3 regions of the Enterobacter kobei genome follow, and region 3 is predicted to be linked to each of the others. Evidence: predicted binding sites of a transcription regulator. Region 3 holds the regulator's gene; each other region holds the start of a gene.
The links. Region 3 encodes LexA, which represses DNA repair genes until DNA is damaged. Its sites were predicted from a motif close to TNCTGTATGTACATACAGNA; they were not measured.
Positions count from the first base shown of each region.

Region 1 (3,281 bases), 1.2 Mb from region 3:
CGGCAGCAGCAGCGGCCACGGTGGCCTGCTTCACGCTTTCGGCGACAGGTGCAACCGCAGGCGTCGCGTCGACCGGCGGAACCGAAACTGAAGGTGCCTTCGTAACGGGCTCCTGCGCGGGTTCAGGCACAGGCTGATACCAGGCCGCCAGCTGCTCGCGTTCACGGGCGCGGCGTTCTTCAACTTCTTCAAAATAGTACATTGGCGGACGAGACGGTTTCACCTCTTCCATCACCTCAGGTTCAGGCTGAGGCTCTGCATATGGCTGCGCAGGTTCAACCGGTTCAGGCACATACTCCTGATACGGCTGGGCCACAGGCTGCTCATAGTGCTGCGGTTCATACTCAGGTTGCGGCGGCTGGTAAGGCTGCTGCCACGGTTCCTGCTGCACAGGAATATAGCTTTCAGGTTCAGGCGCGATGACGGGCTCCGGCGTATGAACACCGGGCGCGGTCTGCCACACAACGTTTGGCTGCTGAATAACGGATTCTGGTGGTGGAACCGGCGCGGATGGCATCACGGCTTCGACAGGCGCGGCATACGCCTGCGCGGCCGTCGTGGCGGCTGCGGCTGCCGCAACCGGTGCGCTGACCGAATGGCCGTTCAGCAGCGGATCGTATTCGTCAAATTCACCCGGGGTAGCACGGCTGCCGGAGAACAGCACATCATCAGGATCGACAGCGGCACCCGCGGCACGGTACTCAACCTGCTCGTCTTCATCCATACGTTTACCGGAGAAGAGCGCGGCATCCGTTTTGCGTCCAAGCGGGTTGGCAAATTTTTCCGCGACGCGCTGGCGACGCGCCAGGGCACCGCGCAGAATACGGGCACGACGAGATTCACGACGCGGTACCGGGGCCTCGTCTTCCTCTTCGTACTCTTCTTCATAGTCGTCATCATCGACCCACGTATCGTCGCGGCGGGTCCGGTTGCTGGCGAACGTCAGGATCGTGAGAATAAAGCTGCCGATTTTTTCGGCAATGCTCACCCATGACCAGCCGGTAAACAGCGTCAATCCTGCCGCCCAGATGCACAGCAGCGCCAGCGTGCCACCGCTGCTGTGCAGCATGGGCTGTAACGCAGAACTGAGCAGGCTACCAATGACCCCGCCGGAGGCGAAGTACCAGATGTCATCGGCGTTAATCGCCGCCAGCCCGCAGGAGGTGAGGATCAGTGCCAGCGCGCCAATCAGGCGCAGGGAAACCGCAAAATAGTCGATGTAATCATCGTTCTGACGATGACGCCATGCAAACCAGCATCCGCCGATGATAATGACGGGAATGGTGTAGGCCATCACACCGAATATGAAAAAGAGCGTGTCCGCAAGCCAGGCACCGGGTACACCACCTAAATTATGGATAGGTTCATGCCATGCGGTTTGTGACCAGCTGGGATCGGAAGGGTTGAAACTGAGTAAGGCTGCCATCAGCCAGACGGCAAAAAGGGCAATAACAATCAGCAAAGCCTCGAGGAGACGACGTCCGCTGCTTAGCTTCGATAGTGTGACTTCTTTGTCTTCAGTGTATTCCTGGCTCAAGAAAGGCTCTCCAGGTATCAGGCATATCCTGCCTGTTTGCTAAAACGGACAACAGCGCCGGGACTCCCCGGCACTGTTGCTGTATGGATTAACAGGAGTGTAATCAAACTACGCTGATTTTGCACCTGTTCCGTGTTAGCGCGTCTTAATAACCAGACGATTGCTCTGTTTGACCTCTTCCATCACCACATAAGTACGGGTGTCGTTCACGCCTGGCAGACGCAGCAGGGTTTCCCCCAGCAGCTTACGGTAGGCGGACATATCAGGCACACGGGTTTTCAACAGGTAGTCGAAATCACCGGACACCAGGTGACACTCTTGAATTTCTTCAAGTTTTTGTACAGCGGCGTTAAATTGCTCAAACACATCCGGTGCACCACGATTCAGAGTAATCTCAACAAATACCAGAAGTGAGGCATCCAGATAATGCGGGTTCAGCAGAGCCGTATAGCCCTGAATAAAACCCTGTCTTTCCAGTCGGCGCACACGCTCAAGGCACGGCGTCGGGGAAAGACCCACACGTTTTGAAAGCTCGACGTTGGAAATACGCCCATCCTTTTGCAATTCATTAAGAATGTTACGATCGATACGGTCGAGATCTTTGCCAGGGCGCTTCTTGCTATCTACCATTATTATTGTCTCTCTGTATTCCTTCCCTACTCCTGCCTGGACCCTGTGCACATCACTGTTCAGAGCCTGTACCCGTTAGTCATCACATCGCCTGGTTATGTATTTGACGCGATGCGGATTCGGGTTCTATTGGTAAGAAGACCGTTGCCCGAAGGCCGTCACCGACATCACGTATGGCGTCTGTCCACGCCATGCGTAGATTTCACTGACACGGTAAAAATGGCATTTACGTGCATGCCTATGCGGCATACGGTTAACGCGGTTTTTTTTCTTCCTTGAATGTTTTCGCAAAAGCGCAGGGGATTGTCAAAGCAAAACATCGATTTTTAGTACAAGATGCCGGATATTCATTACGGAGGGGTATTAATCCTCATTTTACTGACTTATAAACGCGCGATTTTCAGCAGCAGACGTGATAACACTGCGCCAGATCCATCGGGCGTGGCTATTGCATATATCGAAAGCAAAACTCCAGTGCTCTTTTTTTACGGCAACAAATTCCCTACAATCCAGCCCATTGCCTGCCAACAACAATGGGGATCTCATGGGCACGACCAAACACAGTAAGTTGCTAATCCTTGGTTCCGGACCTGCGGGATATACCGCGGCGGTCTATGCTGCACGCGCTAACCTGCAACCGGTACTGATCACCGGTATGGAAAAAGGCGGTCAGCTGACCACCACCACAGAAGTGGAAAACTGGCCAGGCGACCCGAACGACCTGACCGGGCCGCTGCTGATGGAGCGCATGCACGAGCATGCCGCGAAATTCGAAACTGAAATCCTGTTCGACCATATCAACAAGGTCGATCTTCAGAACCGTCCGTTCCGCCTGACGGGTGACAGCGGCGAGTACACCTGTGACGCGCTGATTATTGCCACCGGCGCCTCTGCCCGCTACCTCGGCCTGCCGTCTGAAGAAGCGTTTAAAGGCCGCGGCGTCTCTGCCTGCGCAACCTGCGACGGTTTCTTCTATCGCAATCAGAAAGTCGCGGTTATCGGCGGCGGCAACACCGCCGTGGAAGAAGCGCTCTACCTGGCAAACATCGCCTCTGAAGTGCACCTGATCCACCGTCGTGACACTTTCCGCGCCGAGAAGATCCTGATCAAACGT
Region 1 is NZ_CP017181.1:1,525,144-1,528,424, reverse strand. Features, by position in the region: gene BFV64_RS07245 (DNA translocase FtsK 4TM domain-containing protein) at 1-1,537, opposite strand, end outside; gene lrp (leucine-responsive transcriptional regulator Lrp) at 1,673-2,167, opposite strand; gene trxB (thioredoxin-disulfide reductase) at 2,712-3,281, shown strand, end outside.
Region 1: the regulator LexA is predicted to act here: its motif matches at 1,615-1,634, upstream of BFV64_RS07245 (DNA translocase FtsK 4TM domain-containing protein).

Region 2 (3,281 bases), 1.4 Mb from region 3:
CCCAGAACCACTACGGAACCGTCTTTAGGATCCAGGTTGCTCAGCTGGGTGTACAGCTGATCCAGTGCCTGCTGGCCTTCTGGTTTCAGAGTCGCTTTGTTGAAGTTGAACAGAACGTCAGACTTCAGAGTGAAGTGCTTGGTCTGTACTTCTGGAGCTGGAGCCGGCGCTGGAGCAACAACTGGTGCTGCATCTTCCTGCTGGCCGAAACGGTAGGAAACACCTACGCTCAGCATGCCGTTGTCTGGACGAACGCCAACGGTAGCACCGTCGCCAATGTTGTTAACCCACTGGTATTCCAGACGGGTAGCGATGTCACGGGTCATAGCCCACTCAACGCCACCAGCGAATACTGGGGAAACACCGGTGTCATGGTCGTCGCCAGCGATGCTGTTGCTGGAGTCAGCGCGCCATACCATACCACCCAGACGGGTGTACACGTCCAGATCGTCAGTTACTGGGTAACCCAGTTTAGCGGTCAGCTGTACGCCTTGAGCTTTAAAAGCGCCATTAACGTTGTCGCCTTTGTATGGCATACGACCTAACCAGTCGTAACCCATTTCAAAACCAACATACGGGTTAACCTGATAGCCACCGAACGCACCTGCACCAAGCTGGCTCTCGTGAGTAGGGCCATCATTGTTCAGGCTGCTGTTGTACCAGCCGGTGTCGTGGAACTGAGACCAGCCCAGTTTACCACCTGCATACCAGGTATTATCTTTCGGAGCGGCCTGCGCTACGGTAGCGAAGCCAGCCAGTGCCACTGCAATCGCGATAGCTGTCTTTTTCATTTTTTGCGCCTCGTTATCATCCAAAATTCGCCATGAATGTCTCAAGTAGAGAATCACGGTTAAATCCTTCACCGGGGGGCGTGGTCAAATATAAATCTACCGATATCTTCGGCTTAGGCCGAGCACCCCTGGCGATGTAAAGTCTACAACGTAGCTGAAAACTTACAAGTGTGAAGTCTGTCAGGCATATGAAAAAAAAAGTTCCGTATACCTATTATTTAACATTTTTAGAACGAATTTTGTGCAGTAAAATTAAGGAGAACCGCTCCAGACGCGCCTTGCCGCAATTTTGACGCCGGGAACTAAATCCGTATCTTGCGGTCAAAAAAAATTCCAGGAAAAATCTTAATTTCGCTCAATGATACAAATTTGAGTGAATTTTTAGCCCAGAAAGTTGTCCTCTGCGATAAGAATCTGGACGAACCGGGCGCATGATGAACCCGATCGCATTCCCTTCTTCAGCCGCTTCAGTCAGACGAAAATGTTCCTCTTCCGTCAGTTCTTCGGGTAACCAGCCGATCACCACGCTGTAATTTCCAGTGCGCAACGCGCGAACCATAGACTCAACGGTATCGCAGGGAGAGAGTTGGTTAATCTGCATCACCTTAGCCAGCGGCAGGCCTGCGGACTGAACCCATTCACGGCTCAATTTTTGCTGTGGCGTCAGCCAGAGCTGCCAGCGCGATTGCTGACCAAGCTGCTGTAATAAAGGCAGTAGCAGGAGTTGGGTCAACAGAGGCTGGTCTTCACGATAAACCACTTCACTAATAAGCCCCGTCGAAACACCCCCAACGGTGTTGTGCGCGACAGTGCCCGCGGTAGAGGAGAGAGAAGTTGAGCGATTTGCATAGCCTGAAGTGTACATATTCATTCCAGCCCTGTAGTTACTGTATGGATATACAGTAACCCCTGTATGCATAAAGATCAACCTCATTTTCGGAAAGCGACTCGCAAAATTCGTTCAATGTTGATGCCCCTCGAAAAATCATCTTGCTCAACGGCGCTAAGTTGCCTATTTTCCTGCTAACGGATCCGCTAGTAAGAAATTTCGCTGTTACCTTATGATTTAGAAGAGAAATATCACGAAAAAGATATCTTATGAACGGATTTATCAATCCCAGGAATACCTCTCACCGCTAGGAGAAATTCATCATCGCGCACTGTTCGGTGGCTATACCCTGGCGATAGATGACGCGGTTTTTGCCATGGTGTCAGATGGCGAGCTGTACCTTCGCGCCTGTGAAGAAAGCGCGAAATACTGTGTAAAAAATGCCGCCTCTTTTTTGACGTTAATGAAACGAGGCCGCCCGGTACTTCTCAACTATTACCGTGTCGATGATGGACTGTGGCAAGACAGGGAACGGCTGCTTCAGCTCTCCTCTTTCGCGCTCAATGCGGCGAGGAAAGAGCGCTGTCAGCGCCATCAACGAAACCGGCTTAAAGATCTGCCAAACCTGACCTTTCAGCTTGAGGTATTACTTTTTGAAGCTGGCATTACTAACGAAGAGACGCTGCGGGCACTGGGTGCCAGGGAGTGCTGGTTAAAGATGCGGGCTAAAAATAGGGCACTCGGTATTAAAGTGCTCTTCGCCCTTGAGGGGGCTATTGAGGGTTTGCATGAGGCGGCACTCCCGGCAGGCACTCGCCGGGAGTTGACGGAGTGGTTTAATGCGCTGCCTGAGCCACAGAAGAATCACTCCTCCAGGTAGCGATTTGCTGTTGTAACCGGCAAATTTCTGGCAGCAGAGCGATAAGCAGGCCAATCTGCTGTAGCACCAGCGGCGCTTTGCTGTCGTTTCCTGGCTCAAGACGCGCGATACGTTGAGTCAGTTCATCCAGCGACTGTCTCACTTTCGGTTCATCGGCTGGCCGGTGATGCAGTGCATCATCGACGTAGCAGACCGCGTCATCCAGCAGGTTGAGTATGCCCGGGTTGACCAGTTTCTCGCGGTGTGCACCCAGCGTGGAAATATAGCTGGTGAAGGTATGGTTGAGGCAGAGCAACCGGAAAGCCGTCTCACGCATCTCGGCCGTGGCACGAGGCTCCGTTGACATGTTAGAGACAACCGAAGCCAGTTCAGCATCACTGTTGTGCGCATCGCGGCGGGCTATCCGATAAGCCAGACGGTTATCGCGTCCCTGGTGGTACTGCTCAAGGATGGCATCCAGGTATCGGCAGTTGGCGTTCAATGCCCTGTCTAACACACGCGGTAAATTACGGAAACGCCAGTCCGGCCAGATAAAGCTCACCGCTGCCCAGGCAATCGCACAGCCGATCAGGGTATCGAGCACGCGAGGCAGGGCGACCTCGAACCCTTCACCTAGCAGGTTAAAGCAGAGCAGCACCAGCAGCGTGATGAACATGGTGGCATGAGCGTACTGCACGTTGCGAAACGCGAAAAACAACACGCCGGTAATCACAATCAGCACCAGCTGCCCTTCAACAGAAGGCACGAAGTACAGCACGGGAAGTCCAATCGCGACACCGAC
Region 2 is NZ_CP017181.1:1,641,066-1,644,346, forward strand. Features, by position in the region: gene ompA (porin OmpA) at 1-791, opposite strand, end outside; gene sulA (SOS-induced cell division inhibitor SulA) at 1,147-1,656, opposite strand; gene BFV64_RS07795 (TfoX/Sxy family DNA transformation protein) at 1,871-2,500, shown strand; gene yccS (YccS family putative transporter) at 2,457-3,281, opposite strand, start outside.
Region 2: the regulator LexA is predicted to act here: its motif matches at 1,677-1,696, upstream of sulA (SOS-induced cell division inhibitor SulA).

Region 3 (3,281 bases):
GCGCGGCAGCAACGTGCCGTCGACTTCCAGCGGTTCAAGCGGGTCAGGTAAGTCATGCGCCAGACATTGGGCGCGAAGGGTCAGTAAGTCTGCCTTCGAGTTATAAGGCAAAACGTACATAATAGGACGCGACGTATCGAGCCCCAATTCCAGCGCGGGTTCTGCTGGGATAGACTTGCTTTTTACCAGGATGCTTAATGGTAAATTAAGTAATTTGTAGTAAATTCGTGGCCAGCCGGACATAAACGATGTAAAGCCTCTGGTTAATAATGCAATTGCGGCGCAAGGATAACAGAAAGCGCGCAAAATTTCTGTTGTTACCCGTCATACTTCAGGCTGTAGCGAAACGCGCTACAGTTCCTGTTACTGACGCTTTTTTTCATAAAAGGTTCTTTTAATGGCCAATAATACCACTGGGTTAACGCGTATCATCAAAGCCGCCGGCTATTCATGGAAAGGTTTCCGTGCCGCGTGGATCAACGAAGCCGCCTTTCGTCAGGAAGGTGTCGCCGCTATCATCGCGGTCATCATCGCCTGTTTCCTTGATGTCGATGCTATTACCCGCGTACTTCTCATCGGTTCCGTGCTTCTGGTGATGATAGTGGAAATTCTCAATAGCGCTATTGAGGCCGTTGTTGACCGTATTGGCTCAGAGTTCCACGAGCTCTCCGGTCGCGCGAAAGACATGGGTTCTGCCGCTGTGCTGCTGGCGATTATCACTGCAGTCATTACCTGGGTCACGCTGCTTTGGTCACATTTCCGATGAGCCTCGAGGAATAATTAAGTCCCTGGTTTTTTGTGCAGTTTTTGGTTCCAAAATCACCTTTGACTGTATATACTCACAGCATAACTGTATATACACCCAGGGGGCGGAATGAAAGCATTAACGACCAGGCAGCAAGAGGTGTTTGATCTCATTCGGGATCATATCGGCCAGACGGGTATGCCACCCACGCGTGCGGAAATCGCTCAGCGTCTGGGCTTCCGTTCTCCGAATGCTGCCGAAGAACACCTGAAAGCGCTGGCACGTAAGGGCGTGATTGAAATTGTTTCAGGCGCGTCACGCGGTATCCGCCTGCTGGTGGAAGAAGAGACGGGCATTCCGCTGATAGGCCGTGTTGCTGCGGGTGAGCCGCTACTGGCACAGCAGCATATCGAAGGCCACTACCAGGTTGATCCTGGTATGTTCAAGCCGAGCGCAGATTTTCTGCTGCGCGTAAGCGGCATGTCGATGAAAGATATCGGCATTCTCGACGGCGATCTGCTGGCGGTACACAAAACGCAGGATGTGCGGAACGGCCAGGTGGTGGTCGCGCGCATTGATGACGAAGTGACCGTTAAGCGTCTGAAAAAGCAGGGTAACACCGTTCAGTTGCTGCCCGAAAACAGCGAGTTCTCTCCCATTGTGGTCGATCTCCGCGAACAGAGCTTCTCTATCGAAGGTCTGGCGGTCGGTGTGATTCGCAACGGTGAATGGCTGTAATCTCTTCCTGACAGGCTACGGTTCCGCTGTAGCCTGCTTTATTGACCACTCCCGGTGTTTCTCATGTCACTGCTGACGGCATCCGATAAGGCATTGTGGCGTCTTGCACTGCCGATGATTTTCTCCAATATCACCGTGCCCTTGCTGGGTCTGGTCGACACGGCCGTTATTGGGCATCTCGATTCCCCTGTCTATCTTGGCGGCGTGGCGATTGGCGCGACGGCAACCAGCTTCCTCTTTATGCTGCTGCTCTTTTTGCGCATGAGCACCACCGGACTCACGGCACAGGCGTATGGTGCAAAAGATCCGTTACGTCTGGCGCGGGCGCTGGTGCAGCCGCTGATTCTTGCGCTGGGCGCGGGCGCGTTAATCGTTTTACTCCGCGATCCCCTGATTGACCTTGCGCTTCATATCGTTGGCGGCAGTGAGGCGGTACTGGAGCAGGCGCGACGTTTTCTCGAAATCCGCTGGCTCAGTGCGCCCGCTTCGCTGGCAAATCTGGTTCTGCTGGGTTGGTTACTGGGCGTTCAGTATGCTCGTGCGCCAGTGATTCTGCTGGTCGTGGGAAACCTGCTCAACATCGTGCTGGATCTCTGGCTGGTGATGGGCCTCCATATGAACGTGCGGGGCGCGGCACTGGCGACGGCGATTGCTGAATACGGGACCTTTGTGATGGGGCTGTGGATGGTCTGGCGCGTGCTGGCGATGCGCGGGATCTCCCTCGCGCTGCTGAAAACCGCATGGCGCGGCAATATCCGTAAGCTGCTGGCGCTTAACCGTGACATCATGCTGCGCTCGCTGCTTCTGCAACTCTGCTTCGGCGCGCTGACGGTCTTCGGTGCACGGCTGGGGCCTGAAATCGTCGCGGTCAACGCGGTATTGATGACGCTGCTGACGTTTACCGCCTATGCGCTGGACGGCTTTGCCTACGCGGTTGAAGCACATTCGGGGCAGGCGTATGGAGCGCGTGAAAGCGGGCAGCTTCATGATGTCTGGCGGGCAGCCTGCCGTCAGTCAGGACTGGTAGCGCTGGTGTTTGCCGTGGTCTATGCCTGCTTCGGCGAACAGATTGTTGCTTTACTGACCTCTCTCCCTGCGCTGCGCGAACTGGCGAGCCACTATCTCATCTGGCAAGTCATCTTACCGGTGGTGGGTGTCTGGTGTTATCTGCTGGACGGCATGTTTATTGGTGCGACGCGCGGGGCGGAAATGCGTAACAGTATGGCCGTTGCGGCGGCGGGATTTGGCCTGACGCTGCTGACGCTTCCCTGGCTGGGTAATCACGGTTTGTGGTTGGCGCTTGCGGTCTTTCTCTCTCTGCGTGGCCTGTCGCTGGCTTTTATATGGCGCCGCCACTGGCAAAACAATACCTGGTTTCCTTCGCGTCACGATATATCGTGATGGTTAAAGATTCCGAATATGAAATCAACCGCCGAATCCTTAACTACAATAATTATCACGTCCAGCAGAAAAGAACGTAACGGACGTTACGACCCGACGCTTAACTAAGAGGACACGATGATGAATAAAGACGAAATCGGCGGCAACTGGAAGCAGTTCAAAGGTAAAGCGAAAGAACAGTGGGGTAAGCTGACAGATGACGATATGACCGTCATTGAAGGTAAGCGCGATCAGCTTGTCGGTAAAATTCAGGAACGTTACGGCTACGCGAAAGATCAGGCGGAAAACGAAGTCAAAGACTGGGAAACCCGCAATGATTACCGCTGGTAACGCTGAATAACCTACTGGGGCGGCTTCAGGCCGCCTTTTCTTTTGCTGCTAACGCGGCTTTTTTTTC
Region 3 is NZ_CP017181.1:287,839-291,119, forward strand. Features, by position in the region: gene plsB (glycerol-3-phosphate 1-O-acyltransferase PlsB) at 1-243, opposite strand, end outside; gene BFV64_RS01375 (diacylglycerol kinase) at 398-766, shown strand; gene lexA (transcriptional repressor LexA) at 875-1,483, shown strand; gene dinF (MATE family efflux transporter DinF) at 1,547-2,884, shown strand; gene BFV64_RS01390 (CsbD family protein) at 3,005-3,214, shown strand; gene zur (zinc uptake transcriptional repressor Zur) at 3,263-3,281, opposite strand, start outside.